Regions from separate parts of the Mycobacterium cajalii genome, predicted to be linked through region 2. Evidence: riboswitches for the same ligand, from Rfam matches in the RefSeq annotation. Region 2 holds a riboswitch; the other holds the start of a gene.
The links. Region 2 has a riboswitch for magnesium ahead of ACJ512_RS01080 (NRAMP family divalent metal transporter). Riboswitches for the same ligand answer to the same signal wherever they lie in the genome.
Positions count from the first base shown of each region.

Region 1: it holds a riboswitch for magnesium, as region 2 does, so the genes downstream of both, ACJ512_RS12390 (Rv1535 family protein) here and ACJ512_RS01080 (NRAMP family divalent metal transporter) in region 2, are expected to answer to the same signal.

Region 1 covers NZ_CM141436.1:2,579,369-2,594,848, reverse strand. Annotated here, with positions in the region: gene ACJ512_RS12445 (SDR family NAD(P)-dependent oxidoreductase) at 1-658, opposite strand, end outside; gene ACJ512_RS12440 (SDR family NAD(P)-dependent oxidoreductase) at 681-1,697, opposite strand; gene ACJ512_RS12435 (lysozyme inhibitor LprI family protein) at 1,938-2,444, shown strand; gene ACJ512_RS12430 (class I SAM-dependent methyltransferase) at 2,461-3,219, shown strand; gene ACJ512_RS12425 (RluA family pseudouridine synthase) at 3,221-4,147, opposite strand; gene lspA (signal peptidase II) at 4,144-4,725, opposite strand; gene ACJ512_RS12415 (asparaginase) at 4,919-5,857, shown strand; gene ACJ512_RS12410 (DNA polymerase IV) at 5,822-7,219, opposite strand; gene ACJ512_RS12405 (class I SAM-dependent methyltransferase) at 7,254-7,820, shown strand; gene ACJ512_RS12400 (PE family protein) at 7,847-9,544, opposite strand; gene ileS (isoleucine--tRNA ligase) at 9,877-12,993, opposite strand; gene ACJ512_RS12390 (Rv1535 family protein) at 13,217-13,453, opposite strand; M-box (ykoK) riboswitch at 13,743-13,913, opposite strand; gene ACJ512_RS12385 (TetR/AcrR family transcriptional regulator) at 14,019-14,681, opposite strand; gene ACJ512_RS12380 (NAD(P)H-dependent flavin oxidoreductase) at 14,678-15,480, opposite strand, start outside.
Region 2 covers NZ_CM141436.1:206,309-221,788, forward strand. Annotated here, with positions in the region: gene ACJ512_RS01035 (SDR family NAD(P)-dependent oxidoreductase) at 1-604, opposite strand, end outside; gene ACJ512_RS01040 (Vgb family protein) at 838-2,454, shown strand; gene ACJ512_RS01045 (GntR family transcriptional regulator) at 2,454-3,203, shown strand; gene ACJ512_RS01050 (AMP-binding protein) at 3,219-4,817, shown strand; gene ACJ512_RS01055 (SDR family NAD(P)-dependent oxidoreductase) at 4,810-5,592, shown strand; gene ACJ512_RS01060 (AMP-binding protein) at 5,577-7,058, shown strand; gene ACJ512_RS01065 (zinc-dependent alcohol dehydrogenase family protein) at 7,074-8,093, opposite strand; gene ACJ512_RS01070 (DUF459 domain-containing protein) at 8,410-10,419, shown strand; gene ACJ512_RS01075 (class I SAM-dependent methyltransferase) at 10,429-11,082, opposite strand; M-box (ykoK) riboswitch at 11,152-11,348, shown strand; gene ACJ512_RS01080 (NRAMP family divalent metal transporter) at 11,823-13,559, shown strand; gene ACJ512_RS01085 (NADP-dependent oxidoreductase) at 13,551-14,483, opposite strand; gene ACJ512_RS01090 (hypothetical protein) at 14,653-15,291, shown strand; gene ACJ512_RS01095 (L,D-transpeptidase) at 15,443-15,480, opposite strand, start outside.

The sequences.
Region 1 (15,480 bases), 2.4 Mb from region 2:
TCGCGGCCTCGGCGACGTCGCGCGGGGAGACCTGCGCCACCGGGATGCTGAACCGCTCGGCACTGGCGATCTCGGCCCACTCGGTGGGCACCGGTCCGGGACACAGGCAGGTGACCGACACGCCCGTCCCGTGCAGTTCCTCGTGGACGGCCTCGGAGAACGTCTGCACGAAAGCCTTGGTGGCCGAATAGACCGCCATGTAGGGCATCGGCTGGAACCCGGCGATCGACGCGATGTTCAGCACCGCGCCGGCACCGCGCTCGACCATGCCGGCCAGGGCCGCGTGGGTGAGTTCCATCAACACCAGCGAGTTGAGGGTGACTTCTTCGCTCTCGCGTTCGAGCGGCAGCGTGTGGAACAACCCGCTGGTGCCGAAACCGGCGCTGTTGCACAACCCGGCGATCGGTTCGCCGCGCAGCCGCTCCGCCAGCACACCGCGCGATCGCGGGGTGGACAGGTCGAGAGGCAGGACCTCCACCCCGACCGAGTAGTCCGCGCCCACCTCGTCGGCCAGTTCGTCGAGGCGCTCGCGCCGGCGCGCGACCAGCAGCAGCGGGAAGCCGCGCCGCCCCAATCCCCGCGCCAGTTCGGCGCCGATGCCGGAGGAGGCGCCGGTGATGACGACGGTGGCGCGGTCGTCGGGTTTCGGAAGGCTCATCGTGTTACCAATCTTCCCCGTGTCACCAATGTATCCCGCGGGTCGCGCGCACGAACGTCTCGCTGCGTTTGTCCAGTTCCTTTGAGTCCGAATCGGATTCGCCGCCCTTGGCCGCCTGGGAGTCGCCGAACATGTCGAAGGCGCGGTTGCGCACCATGTCCATGACCACCGGGTTCACGGCGTCGGCGACGGCGGCGAACTGCCCGAACGGCGAGCTCGCGCGCCGGGGCCGGTGCACGATGGCGTCGGCGATCACCCCGGCGGCCTGATCGGGCGTCAGCGCCGGGAACTTCTCGTACATCGTGGTGGGACTGATCATCGGGGTGCGCACCAGCGCCATGTGCACCGTGGTGAACCGGACGCCGTCGTTGACCGTCTCGGCCTGCAGCGAGTCGCATAGGCTGTCCAGCGCGGCCTTGCTGGCGATGTAGGCGCCGAAGCGCGGCGCGCGGGTCTGCACCCCGACCGACGAGACGTTGATGATCTGACCCGAGCCGCGCTCGCGCATCCCGCGGACGAACTTGAGGATGAGCTGCACGGCGCCGAGGTAGTTCAGCTGCATGGTCCGCTGGTAGTCGTGGATCCGGTCGTAGGACAGTTCCAGCGAGCGCCGGATCGAGCGCCCGGCGTTGTTGATCAGGATGTCGACGCCGCCCAGGTCGGCGAGCACCTGGTCGGCCATCGCGGCGATGGCGTCCGTGTCCGACAGGTCGCACGGGTAGACATGGGCGGTTCCGCCGTTGCCGCGAATCTCGTCCGCGACCTTCTCGAGGTTTTCGCGGGTGCGGGCGACCAGCACCACGGTGCCACCCGCCTCGGCGATCCTCTTCGCGGCCGCCTCCCCGATGCCCGAGGACCCACCGGTGATGAGCACCACCTTGCCCTCGACCGCGTCCTCGAGGGTGCGGCCGTGCACCGCGTCGAGCACGTTGCGCCAATAGAACGGCCGGTAGCGCCCGGCCGAGTTGGGGGTGTTCACCAGATTGGACACGGCGGCCAGCGGCTTCTCGACCAAGTTCGTGAGGTCACCGAGGTTCATCAGCGATCGCTCCTGAGGACAGGGTGCATGGTGTGACGCGGGTCATAGGGCAAACCTAGGACATCGGTCAGCGAATGGTTGCGGATAGCGACAGATTCCCGTCGCTCCGACGCCCGGGCGCTCGCGAGGTCGCCCGCGAGATAACAGCCGGGCAAAGATCTGAGCACACGCTGCGAACAACCTGTGGACTATGCGGTGTGGCGCATACGACACCCGCCGAACGGGTCATACTTGGCGGGTATGAGACTGCTGCCCGCCACCGTCGCGGCCCTGGTCTTGAGCGTCTGCGGGTTGGCCGCAGCCCATCCAGCGGCCGGCACCACCGCGGGTGCCGACTGCGCCGCGCCGGTCAACGCGGTCAAACAGTTGATCTGCGCCGACCCGCATCTGAACGACCTCAACCACCGGACCAAGGCCGCGTATCACAAGGCGCTGGCACGGCCCGGCGCCGACCGCGCGGCCCTGCTGTCCGCGCGGAAGAACTGGAAGGCCGCCCGCGACGGCTGCGCCTACAACACCGACGTCCGCGGCTGCGTGCTGGCCGCTTATCAACCCGCGGGCTTCGGCCAGCTCACCTCGCAGTTCTACCGCCAGCTGGCCCCGCCGAGCGCGGTGCTCAACTGGAAGGGCGACCACCAGGCTCTGTTTCTGCAACGGTCCGGCTACCCCGGCTCGGACAGCGCCGAACACCGGGGCGAGGCCACGCTCATCTTCAACGGCGCGACGTTCATCTGCCGGCCCGAGTGAGCCGCCCCGCGCCCGCATGACTCGCACCTTCGAGGATCTGGTTGCCGAAGCCGAACAGGTCTCGGTGGACGGTTGGGATTTCTCCTGGCTCGACGGACGCGCGACCGAGGAGCGCCCGTCCTGGGGTTACCAACGGCTGATGAGCCGGCGGTTGGCGGACGCGACGGCCGCCTGCGACCTCGGCACCGGGGGCGGTGAGGTGCTCGCCGGCGCCGAGAAGTTTCCGCCCGCGATGGTTGCCACGGAGTCGTGGCCGCCCAACGCGGCCCTGGCCACCAAGCTGTTGCATCCGCGCGGCGTGGTGGTCGTGCAGACCCGGGACGAGGCCGAGTTGCCGTTCGCCGACGACGCGTTCGACCTGGTGACCAGCCGGCACGCCATCACGGTGCGGTGGACCGAGCTCGCGCGGGTGCTGCGCCCGGGCGGCACCTACCTGGCGCAACAGATCGGCCCGGCGACCATGGCGGAGCTCGTCGAATACTTCATCGGGCCGCAGCCGGAGAAATGGGCCGAGCTGCATCCGGACCACCAGGCCGCGCAGGCGCAGGCCGCCGGGTTGCAGGTGGTGGAGATGCGGATGGAGCGGATGCGCGCCGAGTTCTTCGACATCGGGGCCGTCATCTACTTCCTGCGCAAGGTGATCTGGACGGTGCCGGACTTCACGGTCCAGCGCTACCGCGAGCGGCTGGCCGAACTCCACGAGCGCATTCAGGCCGAGGGGCGCTTCGTCGCCCACTCCACGCGGGTCCTCGCCGAGGCGCGCAAGCCCACGTGATTCACCCTTCGACCCGCAGCACGTCCAGGGCGTGCTGCAGGTCGGGCGGGTAGGGGCTGATGAACTCCACCCGCCGGCCGTCGGCCGGGTGGACGAACGACAGGGACCGCGCGTGCAGCCATTGTCGTTCCAGGCCAAGCCTTTTCGCCAGCACGGGATCCGCCCCGTAGGTGAGGTCCCCGCAGCACGGGTGGTGCAGCGCGGCGAAATGCACCCGGATCTGGTGCGTGCGGCCGGTTTCCAGGTGCACGTCGAGCAGGCTGGCGGCGATGAAGGCCTCGCACGTGTCGTAGTGGGTGAGGCTGTGCCGGCCGTCCTTGGTGACCGCGAACTTCCAGTCGGGGCCGCGGTGACGTCCGATCGGGGCGTCGATCGTGCCACTGGACGGGTCCGGATGCCCCTGCACCAGGGCGTGGTACCGCTTGTCGACGGTGCGCTGTTTGAAGGCCCGTTTGAGCGCGGTGTAGGCGCGCTCGGACAACGCCACCACCATCACCCCGGAGGTGCCGACGTCGAGGCGATGCACGATCCCCTGCCGTTCGGGCACTCCCGACGTGGTGATCCGATAGCCCGCGGCGGCCAGGCCCCCCAACACCGTGGGTCCGCTCCAGCCGACGGACGCGTGCGCGGCCACCGCCGCGGGCTTGTCGACCACGACGATGTCCTCGTCGGAGTAGAGGATCGTCATCCCCTCGATGTCGACGGGCGTGTTCTCCGGCGGCGCCGGCGCTTCGGGCATCCGCACCTGCAACCAGGCGCCGGCCGTGAGCCGGTCGGACTTTCCGGCCGGCGCGCCGTCCAGTTCGACACCGCCCTCCTCGGCGATCGCCGCCGCGGCGCTGCGGGACAACCCCAGCAGGCGCGCCAGGCCTGCGTCGACACGCATGCCCGCCAAGCCCTCCGGTACGGGCATCGAGCGCTCGGTCAACGCCGGCCGGCCTTGCGCCGGCCCGCGGTGTCGAAGTCGTAGCCGAAGACCGACAGCACCACCAGCAGGATGGCCCCGCCGACCACGGCCGGGTCGGCGACGTTGAACACCGGCCACCAGCCGACCGACAGGAAGTCCACCACGTGTCCCCGCAGCGGGCCGGGCGACCGGAAGAACCGGTCGACCAGGTTGCCCATGGCGCCGCCCAGGATCATGCCGAGGCCCACCGCCCACCACGGCGACACCAGTCGCCGCCCCATCCAGAAGATGCCGACCACCACACAGGTCGCGATCAGCGTCAGCATCCAGGTGTACCCGGTTGCCATCGAGAACGCCGCCCCCGAATTGCGCACCAAGGTCCAGGTCACCGTGTCACCGATGATGGAGACCGGCTGGCCCGGCGGCAGCAGCTTGACGGCGAGCACCTTGGTCACGACGTCCAAGCTCAGCACGACCGCGGCAACCGACAGCAGCAGGCGCAGCCTCCGGGGCGGGTGCTGCGGGCTCTGGGGTGCAGAGCCCGCGGGTTCCCCGGTCGCAGCCACCGGCTCGACAGATCCCGTGGTTTCCTCGGACACCCCCTCATCATCCCCTAAGTGGCCTCGCCCGTGAGTTCGACGGGGGGTTGTTACCGGACGCCGCTGGTGCCGAGTCCGCGCTGGCGGCGTCGAGACTGCGTTCAGCGCTACTTTTTCGCCTCGATGTCGCCGCCACCGCAGTCTCGGCACCTCGGCGAACGGGCGCCGGCGTCCCGTGCGGGATGATCCTCCCATGGCAAGGCTCACCGTCGTCACCACCGGAGGAACGATCGCGACCAGCACCGGCCCCGACGGGGTGCGCCGGCCCACGCGGAGCGGAGCGGAACTGACGTCGGGGCTCGGCGGCGATCAGCAGATAGAAGTCGTCGACCTCCTGGCCGTGGACAGCTCGCAGCTGACACCTGCCGATTGGGGCCGGATCCGCACCGCGGTCCAGGCGGCGATCGACGGCGGCGCCGACGGCGTGGTCGTCACGCACGGGACCGACACCCTCGAAGAGACCGCGCTATGGCTGGAACTGACCTATGCGGGCGCAACACCAGTGGTGATGACGGGCGCGATGCGCAGCGCCGACGCCCCCGACGCCGACGGGCCGGGCAATCTGCGTGACGCGCTTGCGGTCGCGTCCAGCCCGGCCGCGGCCGGGCTGGGTGTGCTGGTCTGCTTCGCCGGGCACCTGCTGGCACCCCTGGGCCTGTACAAGGCGACGACCGCGGACCCGAGCGGCTTCGCCGGGGAGTTGCTCGGCACCGTCAACGGCGGGGTGGCGCTGACCCTCCCCAAGACCCGGCCGTACATCGGCGATCTGAGCGCCGCCACGGCGCCCCGGGTCGACATCGTCGCGGTGTACCCGGGCAGTGACGCGGTCGCGCTGGATGCGTGTGTGTCCGCCGGCGCGGCGGCCGTCGTGCTGGAGGCGGTGGGCTCGGGCAACGCCGGAGCGGCGGTGATCGACGGCGTGCGCCGCCACTGCCGCAACGGCGTGGTGGTCGCGGTGTCCACCCGGGTGCCCGGCGCGCGGGTCAGCGCGGGCTACGGCCCCGGGCAGGAGTTGGTGGAGGCCGGCGCCGTGCTGGTGCCCCGCCTGCGGCCCTCCCAGGCCCGGCTGCTGCTGATGGCCGCGTTGGCCGCGGAACTACCCGTTGCCGCGGCCATCGCCCGCTGGGGCTGACGAACCGGCTTGCCGCGCAGCGACATAGTCCGGCCAGTCCAGGGACTCGACCGGATCGGCGCCGGCGAGGTCACCGGTGTCGGCGGGGAACGTGCGCGCCTGCCCCGGACCGCGAGCACGGGTTTCGAAGCGCACCGTGACCACCCCGTGCCCCGCGCCCTGCACCCAGCCGTGCCCGAGTTCGCAGTGGGTGACGTCGTCTCCGATCCGCCACGCCCAGGTGTCCGGCCGGGGCGCGAACACCGCGTCGGTGGCGGTCTGCACGGGCGCGGATTCCGCTTCGGGCGCCGACAGCTCCAAGTCCGGAAACAACGACTCCTGGCGCACCTCGCTCAGCCCCGAAAACCCCACGCCCAGAAGCCGAATGGGCCCGATCTCGCGGGGATCCAGCAGCAGGCGCCGAGCCATCGCGACCAGCGCGCTCGAGTCGGTGGTCGGGTAGGGCAGCGTCGCCGAACGGGTCAGGGTGCTCATGTCGGATTTCTTCAGCTTCACCGTGACCGTGCGCGCGCCGCGGCCGTCGCGTAGCAGGCGTCGATGTGCGTGCTCTGCGATCGGTCCGATCGCTTCGATCAATTGCTCGAGGCCGGTCAGGTCGACCGCGAAAGTGGACTCGGCGCTGATCTGCTTGGCCTCGGCGCGCTCGGCGACGGGGCGGTCGTCGATCCCGCGGGCCAGCCGGTGCAGCGCCGGCCCGACCGCCGCGCCCAAGATGTCGGCCGCTTCGGCGTCGGTCAGCGCGGCCAGCTGTCCGATGGTCTCGATGCCGAGCCGGTGCAGCTTGTCCTCGGCGACCGGGCCGATGCCCCAGAGCCGGCGCACCGGCAATCCGCCGAGCAGCGACCGCTCGTCGTCGCGGCGCACCACCCGCACTCCGTCGGGTTTGGCCAGGCCGGACGCGATCTTGGCGATCTGCTTGCCCGAACCCGCACCGACCGATGCGGTCAGCCCGGTTTCCTCGCGCACCCGCCGACGCAGATCCTCACAGAACGTCGCGACATCCTTGGCCGAGGCCCCGGCGAGCTGGTCCGGCTCGCCGAAGCCCTCGTCGTGGGACAACTGCTCGACCACGGGCATCACCGAGCGCACGGTGTCGAAGACCCGCCGACTGGCCACTCCGTAGACCGCGCCGCGCGGCGGCAACACCACTGCGGTGACGCCGATGAGCCGGCGCGCCTGGTGCATCGGCATGGCCGACCGTGCGCCGAACGCGCGCGCCTCGTAGCTGGCGCCCGCCACAACGCCCCGACCGCCCAGACCGCCGACCAGCACCGGCCGACCCCGAAGCGTCGGTCGGGTGAGTTGTTCGACGGACGCGAAAAACGCATCCATGTCCAGGTGCAGTACCCAGCGGGACACCACACCTGCACATGCTATTGGTCTAGGGTTTTTTGCTATGGCGATGAACCTGTGTCACCGGTTGTGCTGCAACTCCGCACGCTGGGCACGACAGGTCAAGGGGCAGCTGCTGCCCTGGGTGCTCGACGGCGCGGACCTCGGCGACAACACCCTCGAGATCGGGCCGGGGTACGGCGCCACCACGCGGGTGCTGATCGACAAAACGCCGCGGCTCACCGCGGTCGAGATCGACGCCGCCATGGCGCAGCGCCTGCAACGGCTCTACGGGGACCGGGCGCACATCGTCAACGCAGACGGCACGAACACCGGGTTGCCCGCCGCCGAGTTCAGCTCCGTGGTGTCCTTCACCATGCTGCACCATGTGCCGACCGCCGAACTGCAGGACCGGTTGTTTGCCGAGGCTTTTCGAGTGCTGCGGCCCGGCGGCGTGTTCGCCGGCAGTGACAGCATGTCCTCGCTGCGCTTTCGCCTCCTGCACGTTCGCGACACGTGCAACCCGGTCTCGCCCGAGGAGCTACCGGACCGCTTGCGCGCGATCGGTTTTCGTGACGTAAAGGTCGATGTGTGCGAAGGCCGGCTGCGCTGGCGCGCCCGCAAGGGCTAGCTGCGAAGCACGACCCACCGCGCGCCTCACGGCAGGAAGCCTCCGAGCAGATCGTAACCGGTCGTCACGAGGGCCTCGCCGACCGGGGCGAGACCACCGGCCCCGAGGATGAACGGGATCAGCGCCGTGTCGGCCGCGATCGGATCACCGACGGCGGCCACAAGGTTGCCGGCCGCAAGGTTGGTCAGGAACAAACTGACATCGTAATTGGGCAGGGAGGTGAACGCGGCCAGCGCGGTGTCCACCACCGGAAGCGTGACCGAAACGTCCGTGGAAACCACGCCGGCGAGAATGTTGCCGACTTCCGTGGGCGAGGAGGTCAGCGTGATCGGGGTGGTGGGGACGTCGGCGTTGAAGTAGGTGGCCCCCGCACCCAGCAACTGGGCTAGGGTCGGGTGTTGGCTGGGAATGAGGCCGAACGTGTAGATGCCGTCGTAAAACCCTTGCAAAGACGAGTAATTCGTCAACTGCCCGGTCTGCAGATCGGAGACGGCCCTGGCGAATCCCTGCGGCAACCCCTGGGCCAGCGCGGACACGACCTCGCCCGGACTGACGTTCGTCGGATAGAGCCCGAAGGGTGTCGGCACGTTGGGCGCGCCGGGCGAGTAACCCTGGGTCGTACTGCCGTAACCGAGGTCGACCAGCACTTTGAGATCGGGTTGTATCAGGTCGGCCAGCGGATTGCCGAACGGGATCCACCGCAGCGGGTCCAGCAGCGGCAGGTTGCTCTCGGGGATCATGTAGTAGGTCGTGTCGCCGTAGGTGCCCAGATCGGTGGCGCTGGAAATCTGTTGCGCCGTCAGGCTGCCGTACGTGGTGTGAATGAGAAGCATGCCTGCGTAGGCATTCAGGTCCGACAGCAAATCGATCGGATATTGGGGAAAATCGGCGAATCCGTCGTACTCGCTGGTGTACACCGTGGTCGGATACAGGTCGCTCGGGGTCGCGCCGGTGGACGTCAGGCCGAGGCTGGGAACGAAGCCACCGACGAAGCGTTCCAGAAAACCCCCGTTGGGATTGTTGGGGTCTCCCACCAGGATGAAGGACACGTCGCCGGACGGCACGTGATCCGCCGCGAGCTGCGACATCACCAGCGAGGACAGGGTCGAACTCTGCGAGTAGCCGAAAACGTCGACGTGGTTGCCGACGGCAATCTGGTGCAGGATCGCCGAGTACAGCGTGGCGACGCCCTGGGTCAATGACGTGTCGAAGCGCAGGCTGTTGACCCCGGTGATCGGGTAGAGCCCCTCCGGCGTCGTCAACGGCCACGGGGACGCACCCGCATCGAGCACCTGGACATACAGATCGTTCACGGCCCGCAGGTACACGTTGGGCGGTACGGGGATGCCGCTGGGCCCCATGATCAGCGCCACCGCGCCGGCCGGGTTCGCGCTCGACACCGACAGACCAAGGACGTTGCCCGCACCGCGCAAAGATGCGGCAACGGCGGCTTCGGCACCCGCGTAGGCGCCGGCCGCGGCGGTCAGCGTCCGCACGAATTCTCCGTGCAACGCCGCGGCGCCCGCACTGAGCGACTGGTGGGCTTGGCCGAAGCGGGAGAACAGCGCGGCGACCGCCCGCGACACCTCGTCGGCGCCCGCCGGCGCCACCGCGGTCGTCGGAGCCGCCGCGGCCGCGTTCGCCTCGGTGAGCGCCGCACCGACCCGCTCCAGATTCGCCGCCGCGGCCGCCATCAGATCCGGGCCGGTAACCAGATAAGACATCGTCTCTCCTTTTTTGCGCCGCGGCCGGAATCGATGGGGCGTCTCCGCCGGCCCGGCGCACCACTGGAGCCCCGGGCCGGCCGGGCGCCCTACCCGCACACGTGATCGCCGAACTTGATCCTATCGATCGGCCCGTATCGCGGATGGCACGCGGCGGCTAGTGGTCTCGCACGTAAGTTCGTCGGAGGTTGCTAACAGACGCCGCCGGCGGTGCCCAGTCTGCGCTGGCGGCTTCGAGACTGCGTTCAGCGCTCCTTTTTCGCCTCGACGTCGCCACCACCGCAGTCTCGGCGCCTCAGCGAACGGGGCCGACGAATTAACGGCGCAGGACGCTAGGTTCGGCTCAGGCTCACCCGCACGCCGTCGCCGATCGCGACGGCGTGCGGCCCCGGTTCGCCGAAGCCGAAGCTGGTGGCCAGGATTTCGCCGGCGATCAGGTCCCGGTGTGCCGCCGCCCAGTCGGCCCGCCCGGCGGGCACCGACATCACCACGGCGATGCGATCGGAGACGTCCAGCCCGGTCGACTTGCGCAGCTCCTGCAGCTCGCGGATCCGGTCCTTGGCCCAGCCCTCGGCCTCCAGCTCAGGGGTCACGGTGCCGTCGAGCACCACCAAGCCGGCCCCGCCGGGCAGCGCCGCGGTGAACTCCGGGTCGGCGGCCACCAGCCGTGAACTGTACTCGCCCGGTTGCAGCACCGCCGGGCCCGCGGTCAGGGTGCCGTCCGGGTTGACGACGCCCTCGCCGGCCTTGACCGCCTTGATCGCGGCCTGCACGTCCTTGCCCAGCCGCGGCCCGGCCACCCGGGCGTTCACGGTCAGCTCGAAGCGGCCGTAGGTGTCGATGGCGTCGGTCAGCTCGACGGCCTTGACGTTGAGCTCGTCGGCGATCAGGTCGGCGAACGGCTCCAGACTCTGCGGGTGCTCCACTGCCACAGTCAGTTTCGGCAGCGGCAGCCGCACCCGTAGCTTCTTGGCCTTGCGCAGCGATGACGCCGCCGAGCACACGTCGCGGACCTGGTCCATCGCGGCCACCAGGTCCGCGTCGGCGGGCGCGACGCCCGCGTCCGGCCAGTCGGTCAGGTGCACCGAGCGCCCGCCGGTCAGACCGCGCCAGATGATCTCGGTGACCGACGGCAACAGCGGAGCCGCCAGCCTCGCGGTCACCTCCAGCACGGTGTGCAGGGTGTCGACGGCGTCGGGGTCCTCCTCCCAGAACCGCGAACGCGAGCGCCGCACATACCAGTTCGTCAACGCCTCGGTGAACTGGCGCAGATGCTCGCAGGCCCGGGAGATGTCGCAGGACTCCATCTCCGCGGTGAGGTCCTCGCGCAGCACCGCCAGCTTGGCCAGGATGTAGCGGTCCAGCACGTGCGGCGAGTCGGTGCGCCAGGTACCGACCTTCGGCGCGTACAGGGCCAGGAAGCTGTAGGCGTTCCACAGCGGCAGCAGCACCTGTCGCACGCCCTCGCGGATACCCTGCTCGGTGACGATCAGGTTGCCGCCGCGCAGGATCGGCGAGGCCATCAGGAACCAGCGCATCGCGTCGGAGCCGTCCCGGTCGAACACCTCGGTGACGTCGGGGTAGTTGCGCAGCGACTTGCTCATCTTCTGGCCGTCGGACCCCAGCACGATGCCATGCGCCACACAGGTTTTGAACGCAGGGCGGTCGAACAGCGCGGTGGCCAGCACGTGCAGCGTGTAGAACCAGCCGCGGGTCTGGCCGATGTACTCGACGATGAAGTCACCCGGGTAGTGCGTCTGGAACCAATCCGCGTTGTCGAACGGGTAGTGCACCTGCGCGTACGGCATCGACCCCGAGTCGAACCACACGTCGAGCACGTCGGAGATGCGCCGCATCGTGCTGCGACCCGTCGGGTCGTCGGGGTTGGGCCGGGTGAGCTCGTCGATGTAGGGCCGGTGCAGGTTGTCCGGGCGCACCCCGAAGTCGCGCTCCAGCTCGTCCAGGCTGCCGTAGACGTCGACGCGGGGATAGGCCGGGTCGTCGGACTTCCAAACCGGAATCGGGGTGCCCCAGTAGCGGTTTCGCGAGATCGACCAGTCGCGGGCGCCCTGCAGCCACTTGCCGAACTGGCCGTGCTTGACGTGCTCGGGGTACCAGGTGATCTGCTCGTTGAGCTCCACCATGCGGTCCCGGAACTCGGTGACCGAGACGAACCACGACGACACCGCCCGGTAGATCAGCGGGTTGCGGCAGCGCCAGCAGTGCGGGTAGGGGTGCTCGTAGGTCTCGTGGCGGAGCAACACCGCGCCGTTGGCCGCGGCCGCCCCGCTCCCGTTCTTCAAGTCCCGGATGATCTGCGCGTTGGCGTCGAAGACGTGCTGCCCCTGGTAGTCCGGGACTCCTGCGTCGAAGCGGCCCTTGGCGTCGACCGGGGTGACCGGCCGGATCCCCGCCGCCTCGCAAACCGCCATGTCGTCCTCGCCGTAGGCCGGTGCCATGTGCACGATACCGGTGCCGTCCTCGGTGGTGACGAAGTCGCCGAAAAGCACCCGGAACGCATCCGGCGTGTCCATGAAGTAGGGAAAGGGCGGCACGTACCGTACCGGGAACAAATCACTGCCCCGATAGGTGCCGAGCACTTCGGGCTCTTCGCCGAGTTCCTTTGCGTAGGCGCCCAATCGGGCTTCTGCCAGCACGTACCGCCGGTCGCCCACCCGCACCTGGACATAGGTGACATCGCGATTGACGGCCACCGCGAGGTTCGACGGCAGCGTCCACGGTGTCGTCGTCCACACCAGGAGGTAGGCGCCGTCCACCGGGCCACCGATCGCCTTGAAGCCCACCGTCAGCGCGGGGTCCTGGCGGCTCTGGTAGACGTCGTCGTCCATCCGCAATTCGTGGTTGGACAAGGGGGTTTCGTCGCGCCAGCAGTACGGCAGCACCCGGTACCCCTCGTAGGCCAGGCTCTTGTCCCACAGCTGCTTGAACGCCCAGATCACCGACTCCATGTACGGCAGGTCGAGCGTCTTGTAGTCGTTGCCGAAGTCCACCCAGCGGCCCTGCCGGGTGACGTAGGCCTGCCATTCGTCGGTGTAGCGCAGCACCGACTCGCGGCAGGCGTCGTTGAACGCGGCGATGCCCATCGCGTCGATCTGCGATTTGTCGGTGATCCCCAGCTGGCGCTCGACTTCCAGCTCGGCGGGCAGCCCGTGGGTGTCCCAGCCGAAGCGGCGCTCCACCTTGTAGCCGCGCATGGTGCGATACCGCGGGACGATGTCTTTGACGTATCCGGTGAGCAGGTGCCCGTAGTGCGGCAGCCCGTTGGCGAATGGCGGGCCGTCGTAGAAGACGTATTCCGGGGCGCCGTCGCGGCGGGCGATGCTGGCGCGGAAGGTGTCGTCGCGGTCCCAGAAGTCGAGAACCTCGAGCTCGAGCGCCGGGAAGTCGGGCGCCCCGCCGGCCAGTTTGGGGTAAGCCTTGTCGGTCACGTCGCGCGTCGTCTCCTGTGCCAAACGCCGTTACAGGGACGACGCCGCGCCGGGTGCGCGAGCGCCGCGGTACCACCCCGCTTGCCGCACTTTCGCGTGGCCGCTCGTTGAAAGGCTTTGACGGGCCTACCCGTTCGGGTCTACTGGGCCGAAATGGCTGTTCTTCCGAAGGCTCCCCGGTGATGGCCGGATCGATGCCGTTGCGTCGATTCTACTCATGCACTCACGCGCGGACTTCGAGCACGCCGACGCGCCACAGCGCCGCGTACACGTGCCGCAGCGGGATGCAGAGCAGGTGGGCCGCGCCGTCGACCAGGGGGTCGCCGCCGAACGGCAGGCTGCCCAACCGGCGCGCCGCCTTCCGGGGCGCGGGCGCCGCGACCGCGTCGGTGTCGCGCACCACCGTCAGCGTGCGGACGGGCGCCGGGCTCACCACTTCGTCGTACAGGGCTGCGGTCATCATCGCCTCCTCGGGGACTTCCAAAACGAGAACTGACTGGACTGACGCGTCCCGTCCCGTTGTGGTTCCGCTCCCAGAACGCCTGGCTGGCAGGCCTATTGGCGTAGTGACAACTCAGCCGAGGATGTCGTGCCGGAGAACGGATCGGGACGAGACGAAGTTCGGACTTCGACCCGGACTATCGCTGGAACTCATGCGTCCCTCACCTCCTCGACGGTCACGACTCGTGCGGACTATCCGCACGATCAGCGCGCACGCGTGGAGTACAGAACCCGACGACCGTCGGAGACCGGCACCCCTCTCGTCAGAGTTTTGACACCACACGACGTGATCCGGTTGCCCGGAAGCCACCTGGGCTCAACCCTTAAGCCGGGAGGAGCTGTCCTGACCCGGGGCGTCTTTCGACGTTCGGGGTCAGTGGCCTGTATTCGTGTAGCCGCCTCACCTAACGAGGTGCATACCTGACCGATGATGCACGACGGGTAGGGCGCGGTCAAATTCCCGGCGTGCCGTGTTCGCGATTCTTTATGCTCCCCTTCACCTGTCCCACAGGCGTCGCCCAGCTTTATCCCGGCTGAGCAGGGCTTATGGGATCACGCGGGCGCAGCCCGTCGAACACCAGCGCGACGAGGAAGTCGGCGACCTGGGCCGCGGTGACGCCGTCGTCGGTGCTCAGCCGCCGCTGCGCCAGCTGCCCCACCAGCGCGGCCAGGCTGTGGGCCACCATCCGCGGCGGGGCGGCCACCACCTCACCGCGTTCCTGCGCCGCGAGGACGACGGATTCGATGTCGTCGACGAACCGCTCGTACATGCCGCCCAACTGCTTCTCGAATCGTTCGCCGAGCGCGTAAGGGTCGCGCAGCAGCAGCTTGATGGTGTCCTTGTCGGCCTCGAAGAACTCCAAGGTGGCTTGCGCGGCGACTTGCAGGGATACGCGCAGCGGCGCCTGATCCGGGCCGTCTGCGGCCGCGGCCAGAGCAGCGCCGACGTGGCTGCGCAGCGCGCTGTCCTCGGCCGCCGTCAGCGCGTGGAACAACTCGTCTTTGGAGTGGAAGTACCAATAGACCGAGCCGTAGGCCAGGTTCGCCCGCTGGGCGATGTCGGCGATCGTTGTCGCGTGAAAACCCTTGCGCGCGATCACTTCTTTGGCGGCCCCCAGGATCTGGTCGCGCCGCTGCGATTTGTCCTCGTCGGTGACCGCGCGGCTCCGGCGGACGCCGCCGCTCACCTGTCGACCAGACCCTCGAGGCGCCCGACGGTGTCGATGAACTCCTCGACCATGTCGAGGACGACCGCACGCGTCGGCCGGACCCGATCGAGCGATCCGACGACCTGGCCGACGAAGTAGGTGGCCAGCTCGCGGGCCCTGGAGTCGGGATGGGTGGCGGCCTTGTTGATGCGCACCTGCGACTCGGTGATCAACGCGCTCTGCAGCGGCATCCCGAGCGGGGCGGGGCTGTCGGGGCGCTCCCACTCGTCCGTCCAGGCGGTGCGCAGCATCCGGGCGGGCTTTCCGGTCATCGACCGCGACCGCACCGTGTCCGAGGAGCTGGCGGCCAGGAATTTCTCCTTGACCGCGGGGACCGTCTCGGCTTCCTCGGTGGTCAGCCACACCGACCCGCACCAGACGCCCTCGGCCCCCAGCGCCAGCGCGGCGGCGACCTGGCGGCCCCGGGCGATGCCCCCGGCCGCCAGCACCGGGACCGGCGCGACGGCGTCCACCACCTCGGGCACCAGCACCATCGTGGCGACCTCACCGGTGTGGCCGCCGGCCTCGGTGCCCTGCGCGACGATCAGGTCCACCCCCGCCGCCGCGTGCCGTTGCGCGTGCCGGGTGGTGCCCGCGAGCGCGGCGACCAGCACGTCGTTGTCGTGGGCGCGCGCGACGAGATCGGCCGGGGGCGGCCCCAGCGCGCTGGCGATCAGCCGGATGTCGTGAGCGAAGGCCACGTCGAGCAGCGGTTCGTAACCCTTGGGAGAGATGTTGAGCCCGCCGGACGGCCGGCGGGTCTGGTCGGCGGTCGCCG
Region 2 (15,480 bases):
GCGAGGCCGCGGTCTCGGTGACGCCCGGCGCCACCGCGTTCACCCGGATCCCCGCCTGGGCCAGCTCGAGCGCCATGGTGCGGGTCATCGCGGCGATGGCGGCCTTGGCGGTGCCGTAGGCGATGTGAAACGGCGCGGTGTTCATGCCGCTGATCGAGGAGATCGACACGATCGACCCGGGCCGCTGCTGCGCGACGAGTTCGGCGGCCACCGCGCGGCTCATGAAGAACGCCGTCTCGAGGTTGTCGGTGAAGATCTTGCGCCAGTCGCCGCGGTCCACCCGCGTCGACGGCATCCACGTCGACGGAGCGGCGCCGCCGGCGACGTTGACCAAACCGTAGAGGTCGCCGTCTGCGGCCCGCGTCCGGTCGATGGCGGTGGCGATGCCCTCGTCGGTGGACGCGTCGGCCGCGACGGGCACGACGGGCAGGCCGTGGCGCGCCAGGGGGACGACGTGCTCGTCGAGGTTTTCCTTCGAGCGGCTCACCGCGATCACGGTTGCGCCCGCGCGGGCGGCGAGCTCCGTGACGGTCGTGCCGATGCCGCCGCCGCCGGCGCCGGACACCACCACGATGCGACCGTCGAGCCCGAGAAGATCCGCCATGACCTGCTTTCCCCGGCCGCGGACGCCGTTACCGCCCGCGACGCGATGCTCAACTATTTTGTCCGGACAACATATTGGGTTCTGCCCGTTGGAGAACACTATTCCCATCGGGATACTGCGCTGTCAAGGCTGATCGGCGGGCCGGCGACAGCTATTGTCTGGACTAGCACGACTTGATAGCGTCCAGCCCGAACAGGCATTTGCGGGTCGAGGGAAAGGATCCCGGCGAGACCATGACCATCGCGGCGCAGCCATCGCGGTACGCCCCCCTCGATGCCGGACCTCACCCGGCCGGCGTCGCGGAGGGCTGGCGACTCGAGCGGGTCACCGCCGCCAGCCGCCTGTTCGGCGCCAACGGCCTGCGCACCGGCCCGGACGGCCGTGTCTACATCGCGCAGGTGACCGGGAGCCAGATCAGCGCGCTGAACCCCCGCACCGGCCAACTGGCGACCGTGAGCGCCAGGGGCGGCGACATCGTCGCGCCCGACGACGTCGCCTTCGACGCCGACGGCAACCTCTACGCCACCGAGGTCATGGACGGCCGGGTCAGCATGCTCGGCACCGCCGGCCGCACCCGGGTGCTGCGCGACGACATCCCGTCGGCCAACGGCATCACCGTCCATCGGGGCCGGTTGTTCGTCGGAGAATGCCGCGAGGGCGGTCGCCTGCTGGAACTCGACCTCCGCGGCGGGCCACCGCGGGTGCTGCTGGAGAACGTGCCGTCGCCCAACGCGATGGAGGTGGGCCCGGACGGGCTGCTGTACTTCCCAGTGATGGGCGCCAACGCGATCTGGCGCGTCGATCCCGAGGGTGGCGAACCGCAATGTGTCGCGGCCGACCTCGGTGTTCCCGACGCGGTGAAGTTCGACCCGCGGGGCCAGATCGTCTCCACGCAGGTCGCCAGCGGTCAGGTGCTGCGCATCGATCCCCGCACCGGCGAGCGTCGGCTGCTGGCCCAGCTGACCCCGGGCCTGGACAACTGCACGCTGGTCGGCGAGAAGGTGCTGACGTCCAACTTCACCGGCGAGATCACCGAGATCGCACCGGACGGCGCGACGCGGACGGTGCTGCCCGGCGGGCTCAACTGGCCGCTGGACCTGACCGTCGGGCACGACGGGCGGCTCTATGTCGCCGACGGCACGTATTTCTACGTCGTCCAGCCGGACGGATCCCCGCAGACGGTGGGGATGCTGTTCAGCCCCGGCTACCCCGGCTTCGTGCGCGGCGTCGTGGCGAGCGGTCCGGGCGAGTTCGTGGTGACGACCTCGGGCGGTCAGGTAAGCCGCTACCGGCCCGCCGCCAGCGAAACCGAGGTGCTGGCCGACGGTTTCGACCAGCTGTACGGTGTCGCGCTCGGCCCCGGCGCGGTGGTGTTCGCCGAGTTGGGCACCGGAAGGGTGCTGGCGTCGGCCTCGGGTCGCGTCGAGGTGCTGGCGGCCGGCCTGCGTGACCCGGTCGGCGTCGCGATCGACCCGGACGGTGCGTGCCTGGTCGCGGAATCCGGCGCCGGACGCGTGGTGCGGGCCAACGGGTCCGGCACCGTCGTCGCCGACCTTCAGCGCCCCCAAGGCCTTTCGGTGCGCGACGGTGTGCTCTACATCGTCGACGCCGGAAGCAAGGAGGTGATCGCGTTCGACCTGCACACCCGGGTTCGCCGCACCCTCGCCTCCGGGCTGCCGATCGGCCCTCCCGCCGGGGTGGAACCCAAGCCGCTCAAGGGCATGCCGCCGTTCTCCGGACCGCAGGGCCCGTTCGCCGGCATCGCCGCCGCGGCCGACGGCACGCTGTTCGTCTCGGCCGACGGCGACGGCAGCATCCTGGCCCTGCGCCCGTCCCGGGACGTCCGCTGATGCCGCAAGCCGTCTCGAACGACCACCGCTACCTGCAGATCGCGCGCACGCTGCGCAAGGAGATCGTCGACGGGGTGTACCCGGTGGGCTCGCAGCTGCCGACCGAACACCAGCTCTGTGAGCGGTTCGCGGTGAGCCGCTACACCGTTCGCGAGGCCATACGCCGGTTGCGTGAGGACAACCTGGTGGCGTCGCGGCCGCGGGCGGGCACCCGCGTCGTTCCCCGGCCGGCGTCGAGTTCCTATGCGCAGGACGCGATGTCGATCGACGACCTGCTCGCGTTCGCGTCCGGTGCGCACCTGAGCATCGAGTCCAACGCCATGGTGACGATCGACGACGACCTCGCCGCCCGGACCGGGCTCGACGCCGGCACGCAGTGGCTGTCGGTGCGCGGCTACCGGCGGGCCGACGGCGCGTCGGCGCCCCTGTGCCGCACGGAGTACTACATCAGCCGCGACTTCGCCGCGGTCGGCCGGCTGCTGCAGCGCCACACCGGGCCGATCTTTCCGCTGATCGAGGACCTGTTCGGGGTGAGCGTCGCCGAGTTGCACCAGGAGATCGCCGCGGTGCTGCTCTCGCCCGAGCAGGCCGACGGCCTCGGGGTCGAGGCGGGCACCGCGGCGCTGCAGATGCGGCGCACCTACCGGACCTCCGAGGGGGACGTCGCCCAGGTGACGATCAACACCCACCTGTCGTCGAAGTTCCGCTACGCGATCACCATGCGTCGTGTGGACGGCCAGGCCGGCTGAGGTGCGGCGACGGTGATCACCCCCGCCCGCCGCGACCCGGCCCGCGCGGCCGACGCCTACCGGCGCGGCCTGTGGGTGCACACCACCCTCGCCGATGCGCTGCGCGCGGCCGCGGACACCTCACCGGGCCGAACGGTCCTGGTGGACAACGGCGTACGGGTGGACTGCGGCACGCTGCAGGCACGGGCCGCCGGGCTGGCGGCCGCCCTGCTGGAGCGCGCGCCGGTGGGCAGTGTGGTGTCGTTCATGCTGCCGAACTGGCACGAGGCCGCCGTCGTCTACCTGGGCGCGACGCTGGCCGGGATGGTGGTGAACCCGATCCTGCCGTCGCTGCGCGACCACGAGCTGCGCTTCATCCTCGAAGACGCGGGCGCCGCGCTGGTCTTCGTGCCGCACCGCTTCGGCGGTCACGACTACGCGGAGATGCTCGACCGCGTCACCGCGGCGATGAGCGCACCGCCCGAAGTGGTGGTGCTGCGCGGCGACGCCGGCGCCCACACGCCGTTCGCGGCGCTGTCACGAACCGGCGCTGCCGAGCTGCCGGACCTCGATCCCGACGCCGTGCGCATGGTACTCTACACCTCCGGTACCACCGGGCGGCCCAAAGGCGTTCTGCACAGCCATAATTCGATCCATGCGCTGATCTGCCAGCTCCGCGACCACTGGAGCATCGACCCGGGCGACTCGTTCCTGGTGCCGTCACCGATCGCCCACATCGGCGGCTCGATCTATGCGTTCGAATGCCCGCTGCTGCTGGGCACGACGGCGGTGCTGATGGACCGGTGGGATCCGGCGGCGGCGGTGGCGCTGATGGACGCCGAGCGGTGCACCCACATGGCCGGGGCCACGCCGTTTCTGCAGCAGTTGCTGTCCGCCGCCGAGCGCGCCGGCACGCGGCTGCCCGCCCTGAAGGTGTTCGTGTGCGGCGGCGCCTCCGTGGCACCGTCGCTGATCCGGCGCGCCGCGGGCTATTTCGATCGGGCGGTGGTCACCCGGGTGTACGGGTGCACGGAAGTGCCCGTCGCGACGGTCGGCGCGCCCCGGCGGGACGAGGCCGACCGCGCCGCGGCCACCGACGGCAGGCCAGGCATCGCCGAGGTCGAGCTCGCCGCCCACGCGGTCGGCCCGGCCGGGGAGGGGGAGATCTGCGTGCGCGGACCGCAGATGCTGCTCGGGTACCGCTGCGCCGAGGACGAGGCCGGTTGCTTCGACGGCGCAGGGTTTTTCCGCACCGGTGATCTGGGGCGCTGGGTCGACGACCGGTACCTCGTCGTGACCGGTCGCGCCAAGGACGTCATCATCCGCAACGGCGAGAACATCTCGGCCAAGGAGGTCGAGGACCTGCTCGCCGACCACCCCGGCATCGCCGAGATCGCGGTCGTCGGGCTGCCCGACGAGCGCACCGGCGAGCGGGCCTGCGCGGTGATCGTGGCGGCGGGCGCCGGGCCCCCGGACGTCGCGAGCCTGCTGGCGCTGTTGGCGAGCAAGGGCGTGGCGAAATTCAAGGCGCCCGAACAGGTGGTCGTCTGGGATGCCCTGCCGAAGAACGACGCCGGAAAGATCCTCAAGCACCGGATTCGGGCGGCTTTGACGGAGGTCACACAGGATGGGTGAGATGCAGGTCGCGATCATCACGGGAGCCAGCAGCGGGATCGGCTTCGGATGTGCCACGAAACTGGCCGAAATGGGAATGGCGGTCGTCGGCACCGGCCGCGACGAGACCCGGCTGGCCGCGCTGGCCGACGCGGTCGGCGATCCCGAGCGGGTCGCGACCCTCGCCGTCGACCTTACCCGCGACGACGCGCCGCGCCGCATCGTCGACCTCGCCGTGTCCCGTTGGGGTCATGTTGATTTCCTGGTCAACAACGCCGGAGTCGGCAGCCCGAAGCCGCTGCACGAGACCGACGACGAAACACTGGACCACTTCCTGGGGCTGATGCTGCGCGCCCCGTTCCGGCTCGCGCGCGACGTGCTGCCCCACATGGGCCCCGGATCGGCGATCATCAACGTCACGTCGACGTTCGCCGTCGTCGGCGGGCTGCGCGGCGGCGCCTACTCGGCGGCCAAGGGCGGGCTGACCGCGCTGACCACCCACATCGCCTGTCAGTACGGGGCCTCCGGCATCCGCTGCAACGCCGTCGCGCCCGGTGTGACGCAGACGCCGATGGTCGAGAAACGCCTGCAGGACGAGCGTTTTCGCAAGATCAACGTCGAGATGACGCCGCATCAACGCCTGGGCAGCATCGACGACATCGCCGGCACCGTCGCGTTCCTGTGCTCGCCGGCGGGAAGCTTCATCAACGGGCAGACCATCGTCGTCGACGGCGGCTGGAGTTCCACCAAGTACCTGTCGGAGTTCGCGCTGTCGTCCCGGTGGATCGGGCGGTGAACCTCTTCGCGGTGCTCGACCAGACCGCGAACCGGTTCCCCGACCGCGGGGCGGTGTATCACGGCCAACGCCGGGTGTGCACGTGGACCGAGTTGCGCGACAGGGCATTACGACTGGCAGGGTCGCTGCGCCAACAGCACGGCGCGGGTGCCCGGGTCGCGATCGCGGCCCACAACCGGCCGGAGGTCGTCGAGCTGATGTTCGCCACCTGGGCCGCCGGATGCGTCGTCGTCCCGGTCAACTGCAAGCTGCACGAGCGCGAGATGGCGCTGATCCTCGACGACGCCGGCGCGTCGCAGGTGTTCGCCTCACCCAAGATCGGCGCCGCACTCGGCTCCGTCACCAGCAGGCCCGTCGAAACCCTTGGCTCCGAGGCCTATTCACGCCGATTCGGGGCCGCCCCGGTGGCACCGCCGCACACCGAACCGTCGACGCCGGCGTGGCTGTTCTACACCAGCGGAACCACCGGCCGGTCCAAGGGCGCGATCCTGTCGCACCGCAACCTGACTGCGATGGCCGTCGCGCACCTGGCCGACATCGACGCCCCCACCGAGAACGGCAGCCTCGTGCACGCGGCACCGATGTCGCACGGCTCGGGCCTCTACGTCGTGCCGTACGTGCTGCGCGCGGCCCGCCAGGTGGTGCCCGAGTCCGAGGGGTTCGATCCCGGCGAGTTCCTCGACCTGTGCGAGCACCACCCCGCCTGCAGCGTGTTCCTGGCGCCGACGATGGTGCAGCGCCTGGTCCGGACGGGCCGCCCCCGCCCGGCCAACCTGGCGACGATCGTCTACGGCGGCGGGCCCATGTACGTCGAGACCCTGAAGGAGGCGATGGCGGCGTTCGGGCCGGTCTTCGCGCAGATCTACGGGCAGGGCGAGTCGCCGATGACCATCACCGGCCTGCGCCGCGCCGACCACGAATCCGGCGACGACGCCGTGCTGGGCTCGGTCGGCTATGCCCGCTCGGGCATGGAGGTCGCGGTGCTGCGCGCCGACGGCCGGCCGGCGCCGGCCGGTGAGGTCGGGGAGATCGTGTGCCGCGGCGACGCCGTCATGTCCGGCTACTGGGAAGACCCCGCCGCGACCCGCGCCACGCTGCGCGACGGCTGGCTCTACACCGGCGACCTGGGCGCCTTCGACGCCCGCGGATACCTCACCCTGCGCGACCGGTCCAAGGACGTCGTGATCAGCGGCGGAACGAACATCTACCCGCGGGAGGTGGAGGAGATGCTGCTCGAGCACCCCGCGGTGTCGGAGGCGTGCGTGGTGGGCGCACCCGACGCCGAGTGGGGTGAGGTGGTGGTCGCCTTCATCGTCGGCGCGGCCGACCCCGCCGAGTTGGACGCGCATCTGCTGCGGCGCATCGCCCGCTTCAAACGGCCCAAGCGCTACGAATTCGTCGACGAGTTGCCGAAGAACAGCTACGGCAAGGTGCTCAAGCGCGAACTGCGCGCGACGCTGCGGTGACCGGCGCCGCGGCCGTCACACGGTGAGCAGGACCTTGACCGCGCGCCGCTCGTCCATCGCCTGGTACCCCGCGGCGGCCTCGGCAAGCGGCAGGCTCAGGTCGAAGACCTTGCCCGGGTCGATCTGGCCGTTCCAGATCAGCCTGATCAGCTCGGGCAGGAACCGGCGCACCGGCGCGAGCCCGCCGTGCAGGTGCACGGCGGAGAAGAACAGCTCGTCGCCGGGGAGCTTGACGTCGTGGGACAGGCCCACGAAGCCGACGTGGCCGCCGGGCCGGGTCGCCGAGATCGCCTGCGTCATCGACTGCTGGGTGCCCACCGCCTCGATGACGCTGTGGGCGCCGAGGCCGTTGGTGAGGTCCTTGATCCGGGCGACGCCCTCGTCGCCGCGTTCCTCCACGACGTCGGTCGCGCCGAATTCACGGGCCAGCGCCTGGCGATCGCGGTGGCGGCTCATCACGATGATCCGCTCGGCGCCGAGTTGTTTCGCGGCCAGCACCCCGAGCAGCCCGACCGCCCCGTCGCCGACGACGGTGACGATCCTGCCGGGGCCCGCGTCGGCGGCGACGGCGGCGAACCAGCCGGTCCCGAGCACGTCGGAGGCGGCCAGCAGGCTGGGGATCAGCGTGTCCGGCGGCGTCCCGGGGGTGGCCACCAGCGTGCCGTCGGCCAGGGGGATGCGGGCGTACTGGGCCTGTGTGCCGATGTTGCCCATCAGCTCGCCCTGCACGCAGCGACTCTGGTAGCCGGCCGCGCAGATCTCGCAGGTGTTGTCGGACGCGACGAACGACCCGACCACGAACTGGCCCGGCTTGACGGTGCGCACCTCGCTGCCGACCTCCTCGACGACGCCCACGTACTCGTGGCCCATCGGGGCGTCGTGAACCTCGTCCTCACCGCGGTAGGGCCACAGGTCGGAGCCGCAGATGCAGGTCGCCGACAGCCGGATGATGGCGTCCGTCGGGTGGACGATCCGGGGGTCGTCGCGGTCTTCGACCCGCACGTCGCCCGGGGCATGCATCACCACACCACGCATCGATTGCCTCCCGTTGAGTGATCGCTCGGTCTGGTCTCGACCCTAGTCGGGGGGCCGGCCGGCCGCCCGGCGCGGTGACGCGACGGCGGCAGGCGGCCGCTGCCGGAAAAGCGACCCGGACTCCGCGCGTGTCATCTCCGGAATCCCCGCGGGGCGAATTTAAGCTGGCTGCGATCTAGAGGAGGGGCAGCGACGTATCGGCATCAACGATGGCGCCGGGCAGCAGCGTGGGCAGGGCGCGTTAGCAGAAAGCACCGAGCCGGGCGGGACTTCCGCGCCGGCTCGTGAGGCCGGGCGGCCCCGGTGGGTCGCCCCGGTGCGCCGGGTGGGGCGGCTCGCAATCTGGGACCGCCCGGAGCGGCGCGGCGGGATTCCCGCCCTCGACGGGCTGCGCGCGATCGCCGTCGCGCTGGTGCTCGTCGGTCACGGCGGCGTCCCCGGCGTGGCCGGGGGCTTCATCGGCGTCGACGTCTTCTTCGTGCTGAGCGGGTTTTTGATCACGTCGCTGCTGCTCGACGAACTCGGGCGCACGGGCCGGATCGACCTGACCGGCTTCTGGATCCGGCGTGCGCGACGGTTGCTGCCCGCCCTGGTGTTGATGGTGCTCACGGTGGCCGCGGCCCGCGAACTGCTCCCGTACCAGGCGCTGACCGGGTTGCGCAGCGACGCGATCGCGGCATTCTGCTGGATGGCGAACTGGCGGTTCGTCGCGCAGAAGACCGACTATTTCACCCGGGGTGCGCCGCCCTCGCCGCTGCAACACACCTGGTCGCTGGGCGTGGAGGAGCAGTACTACTTCGTCTGGCCGCTGCTGCTCATCGCGGTGACGCTGCTGCTGGCCGCGCGGGCCCGGCGGCGCTCCACCCGGGCCACCGTGGGCGGGGTGCGGTTCACCGCCTTCCTGCTCGCCACGGCGGGGGCGCTCGCCTCGGCGGCGGCCGCGATCGTCTTCGTCTCCGACGGCACACGTGACCGGATCTACTTCGGCACCGACACCCGCGCGCAGGCACTGCTGGTCGGCGCCGCCGCCGCGGCTCTGCTGGTGCGGGACTGGCAGTCGCTGAACCGCGGGTGGTGCCTGATCCGCAGCCGGTGGGGGCGGCGGGTCGCCCGGGTGCTGCCGTTGCTGGGCCTGTCCGGGCTGGCCGCGGCGGTCCACTTCGCGACCGGCGCCGCCCGGGAGTTCCGGCACGGCCTGCTGATCGGGGTTGCCGTCGCGGCCGTCCTGGTGGTCGCCCCGGTGGCGCTGGAGCAGCGCGGGCTGGTGGCCCGCGTGCTGGCGCTGCGCCCGCTGGTGTGGCTGGGCACCATCTCCTACGGCGTCTATCTGTGGCACTGGCCGATCTTCCTGGCGCTCAACGGCGAACGCACCGGATGGGACGGGCTGCGGCTGTTCGCGGTCCGGTGCGCGGCCACCATCGCGGTGGCGGCCGCGTCGTGGTGGCTGATCGAGCAACCGATCCGGCGCTGGCGTCCGGCGCGGGTGCCGCTGCTGCCGCTGGCCGCGGCGACCGTGGCCAGCGCGGCCGCGGTGACGTTGCTGGTCGTCCCCGTGGGCACCGGACCAGCGCTGCGCGAGGCCGGCCTACCGCCGGGGGTCTCGGCGGTGGCGGCCGTCTCGCCGTCGCCGCCCGACGCGGGCCGCCCGGCACCGCCCAGGCCGCGAGACCCCAACCGCCCGTTCACCGTTTCGGTGTTCGGCGACTCGATCGGGTGGACCTGGATGCACTTCCTGCCGCCGACACCGGGGTTCGCCTTCCTCGACCACACCGTCATCGGCTGCAGCCTCGTGCGCGGAACGCCGTACCGCTATGTCGGCGAAACGCTGGAACAGCGTGCCGAATGCGACGGCTGGCCGATCCGCTGGGCCCGCCAGGTCAGCCAGGACCAGCCCGACGTGGCGCTGCTGATCATCGGCCGCTGGGAGACGGTGGACCGCGTCAACGAGGGGCAGTGGACCCACATCGGCGACCCGACGTTCGACTCCTACCTCAACGCGGAACTGCAACGGGCGCTTGACATCGCCGGCTCCACCGGTGCCCGCGTGGTGGTCGCCACCGTGCCCTACAGCCGCGGCGGGGAGAAGCCGGACGGCCGCCTGTACCCGGAAGACCAGCCCAACCGGGTCAACCAGTGGAACACCATGCTGCGCGCGGCGGTGAGCCGGCACCCCGGCGTCCAGATCCTCGACCTCAACAAGAAGCTCTGCCCGGACGGGGTCTACACCGCCAAGGTCGACGGCATCAAGGTGCGCAGCGACGGCGTGCACCTCACCTCCGAGGGGGTGCGGTGGCTGACGCCGTGGCTGGAGAAGTCGTTGAAGTAGCGGCGACGCTCAGGTGCGGCAGCTCAGTTCCATGCTGTCGCTTTCCCGCACACCGAAATTGAAGCTGACGTAGCAGTTGGCGGGGTCGCGCACGCGGTCGAGATAGGGCTGGGTGTCGGCGGCGCCGGTGTTGTCGGCGACGACCAGCGCACCCGTCGACAGGCGCGGTTCGAGCAGCTCGATGACGGGCAGGTACAGGTCCTTCCACCCGTCCAGCAGGACGAAGTCGACGGGCCCGTCCAGTTCGGCCAGCGTGGCCAGCGCATCACCCTCGAGGATGGTGATCACGTCGTCCAGGCCGGTGTCAGCGAACGTCTGCCGCGCGGCGGCGATCTTGGTGGCGCTCAGCTCGGTGGTCACCACGCGGCCGGAACCGTTGTCGCGCAACGCGGCAGCCAGATGCACCGCGGAGATGCCGAACGACATGCCGAACTCCACCACCGTGGTGGGACGCGTCGAGCGCACCAGCGCGTACAGCAGCCGGCCGGCCTCGGGGGTCACCGGGATGTAGAACTCGCTCATCGCCTCGGTGCGCTCCTCGGTGGTCATCGGTCGGTCGAACTCACCGCGCCGCTCCTGCAGCAGCGACATCTGGTTCCGCGATTGGGCATACATCGTCTCGAGCGTCGACGCCACTCTGGGGTCCTGCAACGTTGTGGGCATGCACTCGAGGGTATGCCTCCTCGGCGCGGCGTTTGACGGGCGGCGGGTGGCGGTGTCAGCATGGACCGGCAAGCACCTCGGTAGGTGAGGCGTCTGCACGGATACAGGCCACTGACCCCGAACGTCGAGAGACGCCCCGGGTCAGGACAGCTCTTCCCGGACCCAAGGGTTGAGCCCAAGTGGCTTCCGGACGAAGCGGGTCGCGACCCGCGGCTGAATCCCGGATACGCCGTGCAGTGCCGAAGCTCCGACGAGAGGGGTGCGGTCGGCGGTTCGCCGCCGTCATTCGTGCCTCTCCCGTTCAGGTGAATGCGACGACACCCGCGTGTGTCCCGGCCGTGAGGAGGTGAGGGCGAGATGAGCAGGACCAGTCCAGGCGATAGTCCCCATCCGAATTCCGTCTCGTCCCAATCCGGTTCCGGCCATCACTGCGCCGGCTGATCGCCGGGCGCGTCTGACGCGCTGCACGTCGTGAGCCGATCGGGCCTCCACCAGGAGAACACCATGGCTTTTGTTGCGGTACTTACCCATTGGTGCGCACGGCACCGCCCGAACCCCCAGGAGCGGGCGAACCGCTACGTGTCGCGGATGCCGATCGCCGTGCTGGCCGCTCCCGCCGCGCAGTCGTCGGACGGTGTGCACCGCCGGCGCTGATCGCTCCGCGCCCCGTCCCGTCATATCGACGGTCTCAGTTGTCCAACGCATTTGGGCGTGACTCTCGCACAGACAGTGAGAATTCGATGGCTTCACTCTCCACGCAGCAGCACGGCCTGCCCGACGCGGCCGGGCAGGCCGTGCTGGACTCCGCGCACGCCGGCGACATCGTCGGCGCGTTCGGCCGGATCCGCCACGACGGCGCCGGCGGCCGCTGGCGGCGCCTGCGCACCCTGATGGTCATCACCGGACCGGGGCTGATCGTCATGGTGGGCGACAACGACGCCGGTGGCGTCGCGACCTACGCACAGGCCGGCCAGAACTACGGGATGGCCCTGTTGTGGACGCTGGCGTTCCTGGTCCCGGTGCTGTACGTCAACCAGGAGATGGTGCTGCGGCTCGGCGCGGTCACCCGGGTGGGGCACGCGCGGTTGATATTCGAGCGGTTCGGCAAGTTCTGGGGTGCGTTCAGCGTCGGGGATCTGCTGATCCTCAACGCCTTGACGATCGTCACCGAGTTCATCGGGGTGGCCCTGGCCCTCGGTTACCTGGGCTGCCCCAAAATCGTCGCGATCCCCGCCGCCGCCGTGCTGTTGTTCGCCGTGGTGGCCGGTGGCTCGTTCCGGCGGTGGGAGGCGCTGATGTTCGTGCTGATCGCGGTGAACGTGCTGATCGTTCCGATGGTGCTGCTGGTGCATCCCACCCTGGCGGGGACGGCCGGGGGGCTGGTGCCGCGGTTCCCGGGTCGCCCGGACTCCACCGTGCTGTTGCTGATCATCGCGATCGTGGGCACCACGGTGGCGCCGTGGCAGCTTTTCTTCCAGCAGTCCAACGTGGTGGACAAGCGCATCACGGCACGCTGGATTCCGTACGCGCGCGCCGATCTGGTCATCGGGATCGTCGTGGTCATGGTCGGCGCCACCGCGTTGATGGCGGTGACCGCGTTCGGGTTGGCCGACACGGGCGAGTTCACCGACGCGGGAGCCGTCGCCTCGGGCCTGTCCCGCCACCTCGGCGGCACGGTGGGGGCGTTGTTCGCGATCATCCTGCTCGACGCGTCGCTGATCGGCGCGAATGCCATCGGGTTGGCCACCACCTACGCCGTGGGCGACGCGATGGGACGGCGACACTCCCTGCACTGGAAGGTCGGTGAGGCGCCCCTGTTCTACGGCGGCTACGCGCTGCTGCTCGCCGTGTCGGCGGCGGTCGCGTTCAGCCCCGACCACGTGCTCGGCCTGGTGACCCAGGGCGTGCAGGCGCTCGCCGGTGTCCTGCTGCCCTCGGCGACGGTGTTCTTGGTCCTGCTGTGCAATGACCGCGCGGTGCTGGGCCCGTGGGTGAACACCGTGCGGCAGAACATCATCGCGTGGACCATCGTGTGCTCGCTCGTGCTGCTGTCGCTGGCCCTGACGGCGACGACCTTCTTCCCGGGCTTGTCCACGAACACGATCGAGGCCGGCCTCGCGGGTGGCGCGGTGATCGGCGTCGCCGTCGGAGCCGCCGGGATCGTCGCCGGCCGACGGTACACCGCCCGGCGCGAGGCCGAAGCCATCGTGCGGGCGCTGGGCGGGGGCCTGGACCCCGAGCAGGTCGACCAGCTCGACGGCACCCCGCTGCTCTCGCGTGCCGAACGCCGCGCGGTGCTCCGGCAGGACCGGATGAACTGGCGGACACCCGAATTGGCCGGGCTGGACCGGCCCACCATGTCGCCGGTCCGGCGGATGGGGCTGTTCACCCTGCGCGCCTACCTGGTCGTGGCCGTCGTGCTGGTCGTCGTCAAGATCGTGCAGGTCGGCATCGTCGCACCCGCCGTGTCACTGTGAGCCACCGGGCAGCAGAACGATTTTGCCGCGGGTGTGCCGCCTCTCGAGTTCTGCGTAGGCGTCGGCGACGCGGTCCAGCGGATAGGTGGCGGCGATCTCGAAGTCGATCGCGCCGGCGGTGATCAGGCCGGCCATCTCGGCGAGCACCTCCGGTGTCGAGGCGTCCATGCTGCCCTCGGTCCGGGCGCCGATCTCGGCGGCCTTCTGGAACGAGATGATGGTCTCGATGCGCTCCGGTGCCACACCGAGGTCCACCGCCAGGTCGAGGTAGTCCGGCCCGAACAGGTCGATGAACGCGTCGATTCCGCCCGGGGCCGCCGCCCGCAACCGCTCCGCGAGGCCGTCGCCGTAGGCGATCGGGATGACGCCGTGGTCGCGCAGCCACCCCGCGTTCCCGGGCCCCGCGATCCCGAGCACGACGGCCTCCCGCAGGCCCAGCAGTTGCACGACCAGGCTGCCGACCCCGCCGGCGGCCGCCGACACGGCGACCGTCTCCCGCGGCCGCGGAGCGACCGCGCGGACGGCGGCGTACGCGGTGACACCGGCGACATACAGCGAACCCGCTACCTCCCAAGCCAATTCGGCCGGCTTGCCGATCAGTTGATGCACCGGCACCGCGGCGTGGGTGGCGTGACTGGACCGGCGCAAGCTGAAGCCCAGCACCTCGTCGCCGACGGCGAATTCGGTCACTCCGGGTCCCAGCGCGGTCACGACACCGGCGAGGTCGCTGCCCTGGCCCGAGGGGAACGTCGCGGGGAACATCTCGTGCATCGCCCCGGTGCGGATTCCGGCCTCGCCGGGATTGATCCCGGCGGCGCGGACTTCGACCACCACCTCGCCCGGCCCCGGCGAGGGCATCTCGATGTCCGCCACGTACAGGACGTCGCGGCCCCCGTAACGGTCGAACCGCACCGCGCGCGCCATCGCGCCTCCTTCCCGGCGAAACCGCCCTTTGGCGCCAGCATAGGTCGCGATCCGGCACCCACCGCCGGGCATGCCGCGTATGTTCATAAGCTGGCCGGTTCACGCCGGCGTTTCGCTGCAGCGTCAGGCGCCGCACCGACAGGGGTTTCTCGACGGGGAAGGAACGCCCATGCAGACTGCCCGCAAAGCCGCCACCGGCTGCGCACTCGCGCTCGTGGTGGGCGCGGCGGCCGCCGGCTGCGGAAACCACCGGACCACTTCGGCGCCGACGTCGTCGAGCACGACGACGTCATCGGCCGCACCGACCTCGTCGGCCCCGCCGGGCACGGTGACGAGCCCGCCGCCGGGACAACAAACGGATTACAGCGTGCTGCTCATCAAGCCGGCCGACATCGGGCCCGATTTCAGCGCTCCCCAACCTCCCTTGCTGAACCCGGACAACGGCCTCGGCGTTGCGCAGTTGTTCGTCAACGCCGACAACAGCAAGCGGGTCGGGGACTTCATCTTGATCCTGGCGGACCCCGCGGCGGCGGCGGCCGGTGTCGAGAACACCAAGAAAAACTACGCGGGCAAGGTCAGCGGCACGTGGCAGCCGGTCGACGTCGGCTCCCATGGGGCCATGATCTCCGGGGGCTCGGGCACCGCGCCCGACAGCGCCAAAGTGGTCACCGTGCTGCTGTTCACCGAGGGCAACGCGCTGGTCAACATGGAATTCGACAGCCCTCCGGACGCACCGATGGATCCGGACGCCGTGATCGACATCGGCCGCAAGCAGGACGCCGCGATCAAGGACCAGCTGCCCGGTTGACCGAGCGGCTCGGCGACGGGCGCGGTAAGGGCTTCGGCCGCAACGGCATTGGCGGGCTGAGTTTGCCGGGGCCCACCGCCCACCTCGGCCGGCCCCGCCCCCGACCCGGGTCGAACCGGGACCGCGCCGGCAAACATCGCGCCGGCCGGCGTCAGGCCACGACGGTGATCGGATCGCCGACGTTGACGG